DNA from 2 places in the Paenibacillus sp. FSL H8-0175 genome. Region 1 is predicted to be linked to the other one. Evidence: riboswitches for the same ligand, from Rfam matches in the RefSeq annotation. Region 1 holds a riboswitch; the other holds the start of a gene.
What was found. A riboswitch is a leader RNA that binds a small molecule or an ion and turns the genes downstream of it on or off. The one in region 1 is predicted to bind cobalamin.
Positions count from the first base shown of each region.

Region 2: linked by a shared signal. The riboswitch ahead of metE (5-methyltetrahydropteroyltriglutamate--homocysteine S-methyltransferase) and the one ahead of MHH46_RS02500 (anaerobic ribonucleoside triphosphate reductase) in region 1 are both predicted to bind cobalamin.

Region 1 is NZ_CP150299.1:567,806-575,540, forward strand. It holds gene nrdG (anaerobic ribonucleoside-triphosphate reductase activating protein) at 53-568, opposite strand; gene MHH46_RS02500 (anaerobic ribonucleoside triphosphate reductase) at 565-2,550, opposite strand; cobalamin riboswitch at 2,792-3,027, opposite strand; gene MHH46_RS02505 (MTH1187 family thiamine-binding protein) at 3,406-3,714, shown strand; tRNA gene MHH46_RS02510 (tRNA-Thr) at 3,808-3,879, shown strand; gene MHH46_RS02515 (hypothetical protein) at 4,113-4,280, shown strand; gene MHH46_RS02520 (undecaprenyl-diphosphate phosphatase) at 5,097-5,900, shown strand; gene MHH46_RS02525 (hypothetical protein) at 6,176-6,391, opposite strand; gene MHH46_RS02530 (hypothetical protein) at 6,617-6,946, opposite strand.
Region 2 is NZ_CP150299.1:5,073,977-5,081,711, forward strand. It holds gene MHH46_RS22695 (DUF4349 domain-containing protein) at 1-194, opposite strand, end outside; gene MHH46_RS22700 (DUF1540 domain-containing protein) at 623-775, shown strand; gene metE (5-methyltetrahydropteroyltriglutamate--homocysteine S-methyltransferase) at 922-3,225, opposite strand; cobalamin riboswitch at 3,380-3,586, opposite strand; gene MHH46_RS22710 (undecaprenyl-diphosphate phosphatase) at 3,686-4,546, opposite strand; gene MHH46_RS22715 (DedA family protein) at 4,597-5,220, opposite strand; gene MHH46_RS22720 (FtsX-like permease family protein) at 5,238-7,187, opposite strand; gene MHH46_RS22725 (ABC transporter ATP-binding protein) at 7,162-7,735, opposite strand, start outside.

The sequences.
Region 1 (7,735 bases):
TAGTTCATCCCTTCTTATTTCAAATTAATTTTCAATATCAAAAATTGATATATTATAGCGCAGCAGGCTGCCACAGAAAGACCTCCGAGCCGTTCATGCTGGCCGGAATGTCGATAATGCGTTGGTTGGAGCTTCCCCGGTAGAGAAGCGTAGTATCTTTCAGTTCTTCTACAAATCTTCCATCTATTAACACCTGACACTGTTTAAGTAGATTCCACTCCGGCGTACCGGGAAGGGCTGTAAGTTCTTCGTACGTATAACCACTGTAAATCCAGATTGAGAACCCTGGCAGTACAGTGCGAAGCTCATGAATGAACCCCAGCAACTCTTCTGCTGAGAAAAAAGGATCGCCGCCTGCCAGTGTCAGACCATCCAGCAAAGGGTTAGCGGCGATTTCTGCGATGATTTCATGTTGTCGTTCTAAGGTGAAGACTTCTCCATATTTAAAGTTCCATGTCTCGGGATTAAAACATCCCGGGCAACGATGGCGGCAGCCGCTGAGAAAGAGGACGGCCCGCATGCCCTCTCCCTCGTTAATCGACTCCGGATAGTAACCGCAAATATTCATAGATGCTTAACGCGATCCCGAACTTCAGCTTGTTTGGCGGCATTAAAGCGGGTCTGATAGTCGCCGGTTAAATAACCTGTAACTCTGCGCAAACGGCGGATGTGCACGTCATTCTCATTTGCGTTGCAGGAAGGACAGTTTGTCCCAATTACGCCTTCGTATCCACAGCTGGAGCAGCGGTCAATCGGATGGTTAATGCTGAAATAACTGACCTGTTGTTCGAGCGCATATTTAATGATTTTGATAAAAGCCGATGGGTTGTTGCGGGCATTGCCGTTTAATTCGACATAAGAAATAGCCCCGGCATTGCAGTATTCATGGAAAGGAGCTTCCAAGCTGATCTTCTGAGCAGCACCCAGATCGAAGTATACAGGGATGTGAAAAGAGTTCGTATAATATTCACGGTCGGTTACGCCCGGAATGGAACCCAGTACCTTGCGGTCAACTTTGGTGAATTTACCGGACAAACCTTCTGCTGGAGTAGCGAACAGGGTGATGTTAAGATCCAGTTCCTCACTTTTCCGATCGCAATAGTCCCGCATATGACGCACGATAGCCAGCGCCTTGGCATGAACTTCCATATCCTCGCCATGGTGTTTGCCGTACATAGCTTTCATACATTCCGCCATACCGATGAAGCCAAGAGACAGACTGCCATGCTTCAGCAGATCGCCTACAGTGTCATCGGGTGCAAGATGTTCGCCGCCTTCCCAAACGCCTTCTCGCATCATGAAATCGGAAGCTTTAGCTTTTTGTGCGGTTTGGATGTGGAAGCGATGGAGAAGTCCTTCCAGCGCAATATCCATATAATGATTTAGATCTTCATAGAAGCCAGCTTCGTCTGCGACGGTACGTCTGCCTGTTACTGTGCCGTGTGCCAGACCTAGCCGAACCAGATTTAGTGTATTAAAGGAAAGGTTGCCCTTCCCAGAGCAATGATTACGCCCAAAACGGTCACCGAGCACTCGGGTTCGGCAGCCCATTGTAGCGAACTCCGTATCAGGATCACTTGAATCATAATACTGCAAGTTGAGCGGAGCGTCCAGATTAGCGAAGTTTGGATATAGTCTGCGCGCAGAACATTCAGCTGCTTTTAGGAACAGTTCATAGTTAGGATCGCCTTGCTGTTGATTGATTCCTTGCTTGCATTTGAAGATTTGAATCGGGAACACTGGTGTTTCTCCGCTGCCAAGTCCGTTCATAGTTGCGGTTAGCAGAGAACTGATCACAAGCTGACCTTCTGGTGAAGTACAAGTACCGTAGTTGATGCTGGTAAACGGTATTTGTCCACCGGATCGGCTGGACATGGTATTCAGATTATGTACCATACTTTCAGCCGCTTGCAGAGTTTCGATTTCGGTTTCCTTTAGTGCAAAACGGAACGCCCTTGGATATAACTCCGCCAGATCGGTCCGGCTCATCGTAATCTCGCCCAAAGATTCATCAGCTTGTCCTTCTTCAAAATAATCCAGACCCTTGCGGAACAGCTTGGCGAAGGATTTGGTTACATAAGGTGCCAGATCATAGTCGAGTTTATTGGCGGATACACCACCATATTGAGCATTTTGCTGGGATTGGAAAATAATCGCTACCAGAGACATAGCTGTCATTATTGAGTTCGGAGGACGAACGCTGCCGTTGCCGGTATTGAAACCTTCACGGAGAAGTTTATCAAACGGGATGAAAATACAGTTCGTCGTTCCAATCGCGTATTGATCCAGATCATGCACATAGACGACATTGTCATCAATAGCCTGCACTAGCTGTGGCGGCATCGTAAAATTGCGGGCGTACCATTTTGAATATTCACTGCCGAACTTGCTCATTTTACCGGAGAAACTCTCTCCATTCAAATTGGCATTCTCGCGCAATAGGTCCATATCCCGACTGTCGATAATATCCCGGCCTAAATCAATGAGCTCTTCTAAAAGAACTTCCCGTGCATTTTCTACTCCATTAAATTGTCTCTCCAACAACGTCATTGTACAGCTCTCCTCTCAGTATAAAAGAAAAACATCTATCATCAAATCCATATATCCATAAGAAGTTGGACTGCTATAAGCAGTCGTATATTTGTTCAGATTACATAAAAAAAGCATCCCCTACCCGAGGATGGCAGAAAATGCCCGATGCGTTATGTAAATATCCACACGGATATTTGCAGAGGTCTCTACGTAGATGACCGCATGCGGACACCATCCCTGTTCCTCGCAGGCATCAATAGTTGGTGTCGTCGAAACAGGTAGGTCTCCTGGCTTCCGTGGGATCTCTCGGCGCCTTCCCAAGGGTGTTCCTAACCCTCAGTGGCATTTGCCGGGAGATGTGGATTCTCAAGCTTCCCAGAAGCTTAAGAAGGCCATCCGGTTACAGTGGCGGGACCGCAGCGGATTCTCACCGCGCTTCCCTATTAAGCTCTAAATCCGGTTAAGGATCAAAGCGCCTGTCTCCACTATATTTTGTTGTCGTTAGATAAAAATAACCCAAGATGTTGTGTTTGTAAACAGTTTTTTAGAAAACCCGCGCGGGGAGCGGGTTCTTCAAAAGTACTCCACAAATGATCCACAGGCTGTCTATAAGTAATCCACAATTGATCCACAGGGAGATGCGAAATGATTCATAAATTGTCCGAAAAGATGCCACAAAGAGTCCATAAATATAGTGCAGATGACCCTAGAATTTGCTCATGAGAAAATACTCTTAGCCCAAAGTCATATTTTGGAGTAATCAGAAGAAATAGAAGAGATAAGGGAGGATAATCTTGCTTAGTTTGTGACAGAGCGGTGGAATTGTTACAATGGAAGGAGACAGCTACTATAAAATTTCGAGGAGGTATTCTCATGCCTATCGCTGAAGTTACAGTTATTCCAATTGGAACAGGCAGTACCAGTCTTAGCAGCTATGTTGCGGATATGCAGCGGGTGCTGAAGACAGTAGAAGGGATTACTTATGAACTTACGTCTATGGGTACGATCATCGAAGGGCCTCTGCAACGCATTTTTGCCGCGGTAGAAGCTTTGCATGAGTCTCCTTTTGCCGCAGGTGCAGAACGTGTCTCTACTTCACTTAAAATAGACGACCGCCGCGATAAACCCTCTACTAGCCGTGGAAAGTTAGAGTCTGTGGAGCGTAAGCTACAGGTGGATTAGCAGTTTAGGAGGGCGGAAAACAGGGAGAAATAGGCTTGCGTTTCTGGCTGAAAGTTGTATAATATTTTTTGTTTGACAGAAAAACAGCGTTAAGCTGGTGTAGCTCAGGGGTAGAGCAACGCACTCGTAATGCGTAGGCCGGGGGTTCAATTCCCTTCACCAGCATCCTTACAAAGTCGATAGTGGCGCGTGTTCCCGGGTTTTTGGAACTGCGCCTTTTTTTTGTACAAGCATCAACTTCTAACATTCTTCTAACCTTTAGTCGATTAAAGTGGGTGTCTCGTCAATTTTCTCCACTTCTTTTCGGGTTCCTAGAATAGAATCTCCGATACATCGGGGCACCGCTTCCTGCAGATTGGGGAGAACATGTGAATAAGTATCCAGAGTGATATTTATTGATGAATGGCCTAATCTTTCCTGAAGTCGAATATGATGGACAGCCCCTGCTGTTCCCTGTTCTTCTGGAGAAACGTATCAAGGAAGATAAGACATGGCGCGAAATCGGTAATGAAAACGGTATGACTAGTGGTCACTGTCGAGCAGATGGAAGGCGTGTCGCAAGCTGACAGCAATCAGAATGAAGGATGTGGCGGAGGTGCAGCATAAGCTGCTTTTCTCTTGCGGGGGCAGATCGGTTAGATGGTAATTACTATAAAAATAAAAAAGACACCACAAGGTGTCTTAGTACAGATACTTTTCGCTCGAATTTCACGAGCTCGTCAGTGAACTGAGTTCATAAGCAAGACTGGCTACGGCTAACAGATGAAGAGATAAAGTAATATCAATGTTAAAATGTGCGGTAATATTAATTTTCATAGATAACCACGCTCCTAAAGTATAAATACACATAAAGAAAACTTTATAAAGCGCTTGGCCTGCCATCATCAGTGCCAGGTAGCCATCCTGTACAGACGCCTTAGCGTTTCGACAATAACATTATACTTAATATTTTGTGTTTTGCCAAAAAAAGGACCCCCAATTCTTGGTCGGGGTGGCGGTTCTGTGTGGTTTCTCAGCGCTTTGGAATCATGATGGTCATTGAGGCTCCACGCACGCGGCTGCAGAATGATCAAATGGAAGTTACGTTTCGGTGTTCATATCTGCTGCATGCTCTGAAATTGATTATCCAAATAACGGGCAGCAAGTTCAGAAGGTTAACGGATTTTTTATTGATACAGGTTGAATTTAATGTTTGATACTGTTGTTATGCTAACGGGAAAGGATAGTTTAATAAAGGAGTTACTTAAGACTGGAATAATGAGCAATGTGACAATTATGTCATTCTGAATTGAATATTGTTAGGTTAATCGATGGGGAAGTTTACTTGTCTCCCTTATACTGGAAATTAAATGATTTTATTTCCGAAAGGGGACAATGCACTGATGACTGATGTAATTAAAGCAATAATACTTGGCATAATAGAGGGCTTAACTGAATTTTTACCAGTATCATCTACTGGACATCTTATTCTAGCAGGCGATTTGCTTAGCTTTGAGGGAGATGCTGCAATAACTTTTAAAATTGTTATTCAGTTGGGTGCAGTGATGGCAGTTTTAATTCTTTATTGGAGAAGGTATTTGGAGATTGGGGTTAATATGATTAGAATGGATTTTTCCAAAAGCAAAGGATTAAATGTCATTCATATGATTTTGGCTATGTTACCAGCATTAACCCTATATCTTCTCTTCAAGGACACAATAAAAAGCCAATTATTTGGCCCAACCCCTGTTTTGATAGGTCTAGTTGTTGGTGGCGTGTTGATGATCATTGCAGCGCGGAATAGGCGGACTGAAACCGCTGATACTATCGATGGGATTAATTATAAACAGGCTTTCGGAATTGGTCTGTTTCAATGCTTGGCGTTATGGCCGGGATTTTCGAGATCAGGTTCGACGATTTCAGGTGGCCTGTTGCTTGGCACTAGCCAAAAAGCCGCTGCAGATTTTACATTCCTTATTTCTGTGCCTGTTATGTTTGGTGCAAGCTTGTTGGATTTGTACGATAGTCGTGATTTGCTGAGTTCTGACGATTTGCTTCTAATGTTAATTGGCTTTGCGACATCCTTTCTTGTGGCAATGATTGCAGTAGTGACGTTCATCAAACTGATTAAGAGACTTCGATTGGAGTGGTTTGCTCTATACCGGTTTGTTTTAGCAGCTCTCTTCTATTTAATTGTCATACAGTAATTGGATTAGTCAATATGAACATCATGGGAAAGAAGCTTTTAAAAAGGCTATACATCATATCCTGCACAGATTTAACTAGAGGTTAAAACAAGGGGAAATCACCAAACAAGACAAAGCTCAAGTAGTCTATGAACTAAGGAATGAATTTTCGGTGTAAGCACTTCTACAGCTAGCCATTATCCCTCGTTTGTTTCTTCTACCATTAATATCACAAAGTGATTATACAAGTGTTTGGGAATATGAAAATCCCCACCAGTTTAAGGTGGGGATTTTGCTTACCAAGTATTATAGTTCGACTGATACTTAACATGTTTGTTCTCATAGCTCTCATTTGGGTAATCACGTCTGACAGACTGCAAGTAGCCTGAAATTGCAAATGCTGCAATAAGCCCTCCTATAATTCCTGTGATTAAGCTGAATGTTGAAAATCCGAATGTGGCAACTACTCCAATGGAAGACAATGCTACAAGCAATAGACTGAATATTTTCATCTTTATACACACCTTCATTTTGTATATATAGTAATTTGGAAATTAAGATTGATACGTTACCTTGTTTGATCGGTTTCGATAAAAATAATAAAAATTCAGCAAATCTTTAGACGGGCTTCATACTTATTTAAGCTAAGAGGATTATAGTAATTACATAACCCCCTTATAATATAGATCTAGACCCTGCCGGAAGTTGGTGGGGTCACTTTTTTGCACAGAGTAATTTTATAAATATGGTTGCCCAATATAGAAGAGAAACAAGAAATATAAAATGTAGAGAATGGGTAGCTTTATTTTTAATTTCTTGCAGGAATTTTTGAATTTTTCTGAGGTCTTGGACAGATTCTTCATCACATATCCATAAATGAGGAATTGTCCAATAACAAAGAAAATGAGCTTAAGGGGAAAGTTGCCCATTTTTATCTCAGTGAAAATAATAGTGAATGTGACACTCACAAAGGTTAGTGATACAACTTTTAAAAACTGTTCATAACGATCTTGTGGTTCTTTGATAGGATCCTGCTGCCCCCATTTTCTCTCATCAATTTCTGTCATGGTAAACCTCCAATCTACTGAATGTTATTAGTATTTCACCAGATTGAGATGCTTTTTGAACAGGGAGAATTAATTGGGAAACCATTATGAGTATAGTTGTCTGTTGCATCTTGTTGAAGGCTTACTTGTTGTGGAGATAGTACACTTGAATTTGATTGATTTGCTGATGCGAAAGGAGCAATTGCGGTAGTCAATAAAGCGATTGATAAAACTACGATTAGTTTTTTCATACTTTGATAATCCTCACATATGAAGTGTTTACTTACATGGATAATAGTAAATTTAATGGTTAATGATGTATATGAGCTATAAGATCGATTTGAAAAATGAGATGTTTTGTAAGTTTTTATAAATAAACGTCGAATATTATAATAAGAGAGTTTTATTGGTGTAGATGACCTAGGACTAATTAATTGTGATGAATTTTAAAAATACGAAACCCGCCGATGCATGTCTCGCGGGTTTGTGCTGATCCTGTATCTTCAAGTAGATCCTTCGTGTTATTAGGTACATTGCCAACAACTGTAGGGACTTTATAAGCTCCTATAGTTGTTACATGGTAAGGTTTCAGTAATTCCAACAAAGAGTAAATTCCCAAATGCTTGGGATTATGCCCACTGGCTTCGGTAGGTGAGCTTTTTTTTGTTTACAGAATGTTCCAGAATTATTATATTCAGATTATGTAAATGTTTCGTCCGGAAGAGATTATTCATAGTATATGTTCGGAAGGGTATTTCTGCTTCAGGAATTCCCGTAACAGAGATGTTGAGAGTATATAATGTTCCATAT
Region 2 (7,735 bases), 2.7 Mb from region 1:
GCTTCTGCTGAGGTGCTCTTATCCGCTAATGTAGCTTTCGAAGATTGCTCAGTGGTTGCTGCAGCAGAATTACTCGTATTTCCGCCGTCACCAGCTAATTTGTCTGCCGCCGAATTGTTATCACCCGAGCCACAACCTGCCAATACCACCGCAAGAATTAATAAACATAAGTAATGCAGACCCCATTTGCGCATTCTCATTCCTCCAAAAGTGTAGTGGTTATCCCTAGCATTGTAACGTTACGGAATGTCATGTTCTGTACAGATCTCTTCCGTCTCTCATTTCTATAACGCCCCAAAACTTGGAAGGTTGCACTGGAATATGGAATTTCGGTAAATTTCTTTTGGTTTTTCTTGTTGAATACACAAAAAGCCGCATTTCTGCGGCTCTTATTGGACATATTTTTGATGTGGGAGGGTGACCCGAAAGTTAAAGAACTCATTTGCTTACAAACTCATTATTTGGTACAATTACCACGTCTAACCTAGTAAAAAAAGCCAAATACCCTCTATTCATAATGAATGAGGGCGTGACACGGCTTTGTTGAGACAAGCTCCACCTTGCTGAACAGAGCCGTTCATTGAATGATACTATCAATTACTAAAAGGGGAGGTGAACCCTCATGGCAAAAGACGTAGTTTGTGAAGTTAACTCCTGCACCCACTGGGCAGAAGAGAACAAATGCAGCGCTGAATCGATCTTCGTAGCTTTCCACAGCTCCCAAGAACCAAAACGCGCAGAAGAAACAGATTGCAAAACTTTCGAAAGTAAATAAGTAAATGCCTGAAGGGACCCTCCACGGTTCCTTCTTTTTCTTTTTCATTCTAACAAGATTGAGAATTATTATCAAGTAGCTGATTATAAAAAAATAAGTGAACTAAAAAGCCAGGGTAAATTACCCTGGCTCTAATTTATTTATGTCTATTTTGAAGCAATAACCCCTGACTTTTCCCTCGCAATAGCAGCAGCGCTTACCATATTACGTAGTGCATCCTCTGTCTCCTGCCAGCCACGTGTTTTCAGACCGCAATCCGGATTAATCCAGAACTGTTCAGGGTCCAGCACCCGCAGCGCACGATCGATATTCGCCGTCATTTCTTCTACAGCCGGAACCCGCGGGCTATGGATGTCATACACTCCAAGACCGATTCCTTTATCATAGGCCTGCTCCTCAAAGCTGATAATCAGCTCCCCATGGCTACGTGAAGTCTCAATGGAGATTACATCAGCATCCATAGCCGATATGGAATCGATCATGTCATTGAATTCGCTATAGCACATATGCGTATGAATTTGTGTCGTAGCCTTCACATGGTTCGTAGCAACGCGGAACGACTTCACTGCCCAGTTCAGGTAATGCTCACGGTCTTCTGCCTTAAGCGGAAGTCCTTCACGTATAGCCGGCTCATCCACTTGAATCATTTCGATGCCTGCATCTTCTAGCGCTTTTACTTCATGGCGAAGGGCAAGAGCAATTTGATTGGCTACCTCTTCCCGGCTGAGATCATCACGTACAAATGACCAATTGAGGATAGTTACAGGACCCGTCAACATTCCTTTAACCGGAAGCTTCGTCAACGATTGTGCATAGACACTTTCTTTAACAGTCATAGGCTGTATAAATGCAACATCCGCGTAGATCACCGGTGGCTTAACGCAACGGGAACCGTAGGATTGAACCCAGCCATTACTAGTAAACAAGTATCCGTCCAGCTTTTCTCCGAAAAACTCCACCATATCTGTACGCTCGAACTCACCGTGGACCAGAACATCCAGACCTAGCTTTTCTTGGAAGGTAATTGCATCCGCGATCTGCTCACGAACAAATCCATCATAACGCTCCTGATTCCAGACCCCTTTACGCCATTTCAATCTCGCCTGACGCACTTCTACTGTCTGCGGGAAGCTACCAATTGTAGTGGTTGGCAGAAGTGGAAGCTGCCATTTCTCTTGCTGCACCTTTAAGCGTTCAGCAAAAGGCAAACTGCGTTGGTCAGGCAAAGCTGCAAGTGCAAGCACTTGCTCCGCCACATCCTTACGGCCACGCTCAGGTAGTGCGCGGAATGCTGCAATAGCTTCACGACTAGCGGCCAGCGCTGCTTTAGCAGCTTCTCCTTTATCTGCGAGGGCTGCTCCGAGCAAACTAAGCTCTGCAAGCTTCTCATCGGCAAAAGCTAACGCATTCTTAACTGTCGCCTTCAGCTTCAACTCACCTTGAACGGTGACTGGGACATGCAGCAGACTGCAAGAAGGCTGAAGAATAAGACGATCAAGCGGCACATGAACGCTGAGCTTTTCTACCAGTTGCAGCTTAGCGTCTAAATCGGAACGCCAGATGTTCCGTCCATCAATAATTCCGGCACCCAGCCATTTGTCCTTCGGCCAGCCAAGACGTTCGATAGAAGCCAGATTCGCTCCACCATCGTGCACAAAGTCAAGACCCAAGCCTTGAACAGGCAACTCTAGCAGTGCCTCCAACGGTTCAGCAGCTTCGAAATACGTCTGTAAAATAATATTCAAGCCCGGCACGGAGCCGGCAATTTCTGTGTATATCGAGTTAAGCAGTGTTAATTCTTCTTTACTTATGCCTGTAACAATCGCTGGCTCATCGATTTGTACCCAGCTTACCCCTTCTTGCTTCAGTTCCTGTAGCAGTTGAACATAGACTGGAACAAAACGTGCAGCAATCTTGGCGATATCTGCCGCTGCGTAACCTTTGGACAGCTTAAGGAAGGTATACAGACCTAAAAGTACCGGTTTACCTTCAATCCCTGCCTGCGATTTAGCAAAACGATAAGCCGCTAGAGGTTTATTTTCAGTCAGGCGTGGTGTTTGTGTGCCGATCTCTGGAACGATATAGTGATAGTTCGTATTGAACCATTTGGTCATCTCACAGGCAGTAGCCTCAGCATTACCACGGGCCATTGCAAAATAAAGATCAAGCCCGATGTCGCCGCCATCATACGTGTACCGTGGAGGTACAATTCCAAACATAACAGCCGTATCCAACACATGGTCATAAAAAGTAAAATCATTTACCGGAATAAGCTCAATTCCTGCCTCTTGCTGGGTCTTCAAATGCTGCAGCTGAATTGCTGCCATTTCGGAGCGGAATTGCTCCTCATTTATTTTCCCCTGCCAGTAGGCTTCCAGTGTCTTTTTCCACTCGCGGTTCTTTCCGATTCTCGGATATCCAAGATTGCTTACTTTTACTTTATTCGTCATCTCGATACACTCCCTCTTCCATCTCTTATTTCAAACTCCAAAGCTACTTGCTTTCCTATAAAAAAGAGCGCCCTTCCCTAAAAAAGTCAAAGGGAAAGACGCCCATGATATACCCATGGTTAACGTCTAACACCTCCCTATCTTCCGTAGGTGAAGCAGTGCTGTTGAAACAGGCAGGTCTCCTGGCTAGCGGCGTCAACATCTTGAGCAGTCTTCCCAGCAGTAGTAAATTGCCAGTGACCTCTGTTGCTCGAGATTCTTCCGTTACAGTGGCGGGACCGCATCGGCTTCGAACCGAATTTCCCTATTAAGTCTACCGAATTACTATTTTCCGGTCAGCACCTGTCTCCGATATCATTCATCATTTGAGTGTCTTAATCTGATGTCATCATACGTGAAAGCCCCAGCAATCTGCAATAGATTACTGGGGCTTCTGTTATATCGATTCCTTATAACGGACTTAGAAAAATACGAAATATACTACAGCAGCAAGAATTATACGGTATATAGCAAACGGTAAGAGCTTGATACGATTGATCAGTTTTAAGAAGAAACGCATCGATAACAGCGCAAATAGGAAGGCACTAATAAAGCCTGCAATAAAAAACGGCAACGCGTCCATGGTGAAATATTGCCAGTTTTTCATCAGTGACAACAGACTGGCACCTGCCATGATGGGTACTGCCATAATAAACGTAAAATCAGCAGCGGCACGATGGCTCATCCCGAGGAGTACGCCACCAGAAATCGTCGAGCCCGAGCGTGAAAATCCAGGCCATAACGAAAAACACTGTACAAGACCTACACCAAGTGCCTGTTTGTATGTAATCTGATCTACACTCTCAGTTCTGATCTTCTTCGGCCCAAACAGATCGGCAATAATCATTAATATAGCCCCAATCACTAGACCAATTAACACTGTTGATGTAGAGAATAAATGCTCATCAATATAATCATTAAACAGAACACCTAACACACCTGCAGGCACTAACCCTACCAGAACCTGAGTCAGCTTGAGGTGCCCGCCCTGCTCCAACTTCGGTAGCTCCTCTGTTACAGGATCCAACTGCTTACGGCTGAAACGCTTTAAACCCAACAGATCAATGAACCGATTTCTAAAAATCACAACAACCGCTAATATTGAACCCAGTTGAATAACTACTTTGAAGGTATTTGCCGTATATTGTCCAAATAACTCCTGTGATTTCAGCCACATATCATCAACAATAATCATATGACCCGTGGAGGATACTGGAGCAAATTCGGTTAAACCTTCAACAAGCCCCAAAATAATGGCTTTAATAATCGTTAATAGCTCCATGTGTTTCCCTCCTTTTTAATAGTCATTTCTATTATCAGTCCACTACCCGCTTAGCCCTCAGTGTTCATTCTCCGGCTGCGTTTGCGGAAGTACAGAAACCCAAGGATAACTAATCCGCCAGCAATTAGTACATAGACTACATTGGAGTACACATCCATGTACATGGCAATGTCTTCCCAGGATTCGCCCAATGCCGCGCCAATAAGCACAAGCAGCAAATTCCATCCCAATGTGCCAATCGTTGTGAAGATCATAAATACTCCAAATTTCATGCCCGACATTCCCGCCGGAATCGAAATCAGACTGCGGACCAGCGGAACCATCCGACAAAACAATACAGTCCAATAGCCATATTTATCAAACCAGGCGTCAGCCTTGTGGATATCTTTTTTAGTGACGCGAATTAGGCCCCCCCAGCGTTCAACCAGCTTCTCTAACCGGCTCACATCCAATAATCGGCCAATATAATAGAGAATTACTGCACCCAGTAGTGATCCAGCCGTGGCAGCAATGATTACACCAGGGATCGTTAAGCTCGTCGTAGTGGTCATAAATCCTCCAAAGGGCAGGATCACTTCTGAAGGAATTGGTGGAAATATATTTTCAAAGGCCAGCATCAGAAAAATACCGAAGTAACCAAACTGCTCCATAAAATCTGTAATCCATGCTTGCATCTTGTTACCCCCATTTCTCATATCAAGTTCTTCTTCAGGTTGCGTAAATAGCGGCTGCGAATAAAAAAGAAGTATAGTCCTTGAACAGCCAAATATCCGAGTAACACCGCGCCTGTCTCCGTTGCGATAGATAAGTAGAACAACCGTTGAAGCGCAATAAAGGCAAACACACTGTGTAAAATAGCTATTCCGACCGGCACAAAAAACAACAAAGACAGCTGAATCGTAACTATTCGATTGAGTTCTTTATCCGTAAGCCCCATCTTGGACAAAGTGGAATATTGATTGCGATCATGATCAAGATCGGTATATAACCGGAAGTAAAGAAAGCTGCCTGCCGCAATAAAAAAGACAGTACCCACCAGCAAGGAAGCAAAAAGCATTGTGTTATACAATGTTTTCTGAAGCTCAAACAGCGTGCCGCTGATCACAATCGCATACGGAGAATCACTTTCATAGGACTGTTTGCCTTTATGGGCAAGATCAGCTGCGATACCTACCGTCTGCGGAAAATCCTCTACATAAAAACCTGTATAAAGATCCGTCTGCACGGGATCAATAGCACTGTAAAGCTCGTCACTGATCACGACACCACTAAAATCCCCGCCATCTCTACCATCCAGCTCCGGCAATAAATATTCGGCAATGGGGACTTGCTCGGTATAACCTATTTCTTTAATGGCAAGTCCTTGCTGCAAGGAATAGACCGCTTTTACTCTGCCTTCTGTTAAACTGCGATCCCGCTGCGAACCAATCATCACCAGACCTTCGTTGCCCACCAGAGCACGCTCATCTGTTGGGAAACCTGCACGTTGCAGGGCGAGATTATAATCACTGAAAGCAATCAAGGGAAGGCGTAAAGTGCGATCGGGTCCAGTCTGAGCTTCGACCTCAGCATATTTAATCGGGATACTAAGCGCTTCATAAGGGAGTCCGTGCGTCTTGAGCTCTTCCTTAATTTCGTTCAGATGCTGATCAAAGGGTACACCCGTCTGATTTCCTTTGGCTACATAACCCACTGCTGCGGGATAATCCAATTTCAGCTCTCTGGAAAGTGTATGTATCGATGCAAATACCCCTACGGAAGTGAAGGAGACTGCGGATACAATCGTCACCATAAAAAACATCCGGCCATTCTCTTTCCAGCGGTAGGACAAACCGGATAAAGTGATGATATTCGTACGATGCCAATACAAGCGCCGAATGTCCTTAAGCAGCTTAACCAAACAAATACTTAGCTGGGTATAAAAGAGATACGTCCCGATAACCGTAATCGCAACGACCGGAAACATGACTTTCTCTACGGAAGCAGCTTTTGCAGTAGCCGCCATATAATAACCACTGATCAGCAGTACAGCAGAAATAATAGATAATACAAAGGATACTTTGGGTTCTTCTTCTGCCTTACGCTCTCCCTGAAACAGACGCATCAGTGACTCATTGCCGATAAAAACAAAGGTGCAAAGTGATATCAGAAAAAACAATAACACGAAGCTGCAAATCGTAAGCACAAGTGCCTGCCATGGGAGATGAAAGGTTAACAGGGGAATTCCCAAAAAAGTAGATCCGATCATCAAAAATAATTTGCCCAGAAGTAACCCGAGAAGGGTACCTGTCAGGATGGCAGAGGTGCCGATCATCATATTTTCCAGAAAAACCATGGTGTTCAGCTGTCTCTTCGTCATTCCATGCATCAATAAAATTCCGAACTCCATCTTGCGCGACTGCAGGAAGGATCCAACGGATACGAGTACGAACAAAGAACAAAAGACATAAATAATTGCCTCTGCCACCATCATCGTATGAGCCGCCGTACTATAAATTAAGCTCTTTGAAATATCCGGATGGTAAATAAACAAAGCGCACACGAAAAAGATCATCACCGAAAAAGCACTGACGACAAAGTAAGCGGCATATTTGCGTTTATTACGTGTTACATTCCTATAAGCGAATTGCCGAAAGGTCATGGCTGGTTCCCCCAAGCAGAGACAGCATATCAATAATACTTTGGAAGAAAGCGCCTCTATTACTGCCCTTGTACATTTCACTATAGAAACGTCCGTCTTTAATAAAGATGACCCGGTTGCAAAAGCTTGCAGCCACTGCGTCATGTGTGACCATCAGCACCGTAGCTCCTTCTTCCTTATTCACCTCTGTCAACATATTCATGACTTCCCCTGAGGCTTTGGAGTCCAGATTGCCTGTGGGCTCATCCGCCAAAATTAACGATGGACGATGAATCATCGCCCGGGCGATAGCCGCCCGCTGCATTTGTCCGCCTGAGACCTCGTACGTGCGCTTCTTCAGCAAATGTTCGATGCCAAGCAAGGTAGTGACCTCTTTCAGCCTGCTCTCCATCTCTGGGACACGAGCACCTGCAAGCGTCAAAGGTAATACGATGTTTTCCTCTACAGTGAGCGTATCCAGTAGATTAAAATGCTGAAAGACGAAGCCTAGCTCATGACGGCGAAAAAGCGCCTTTTCTTTTCTGCTAAGCAGATTAGGATCTCGGCCG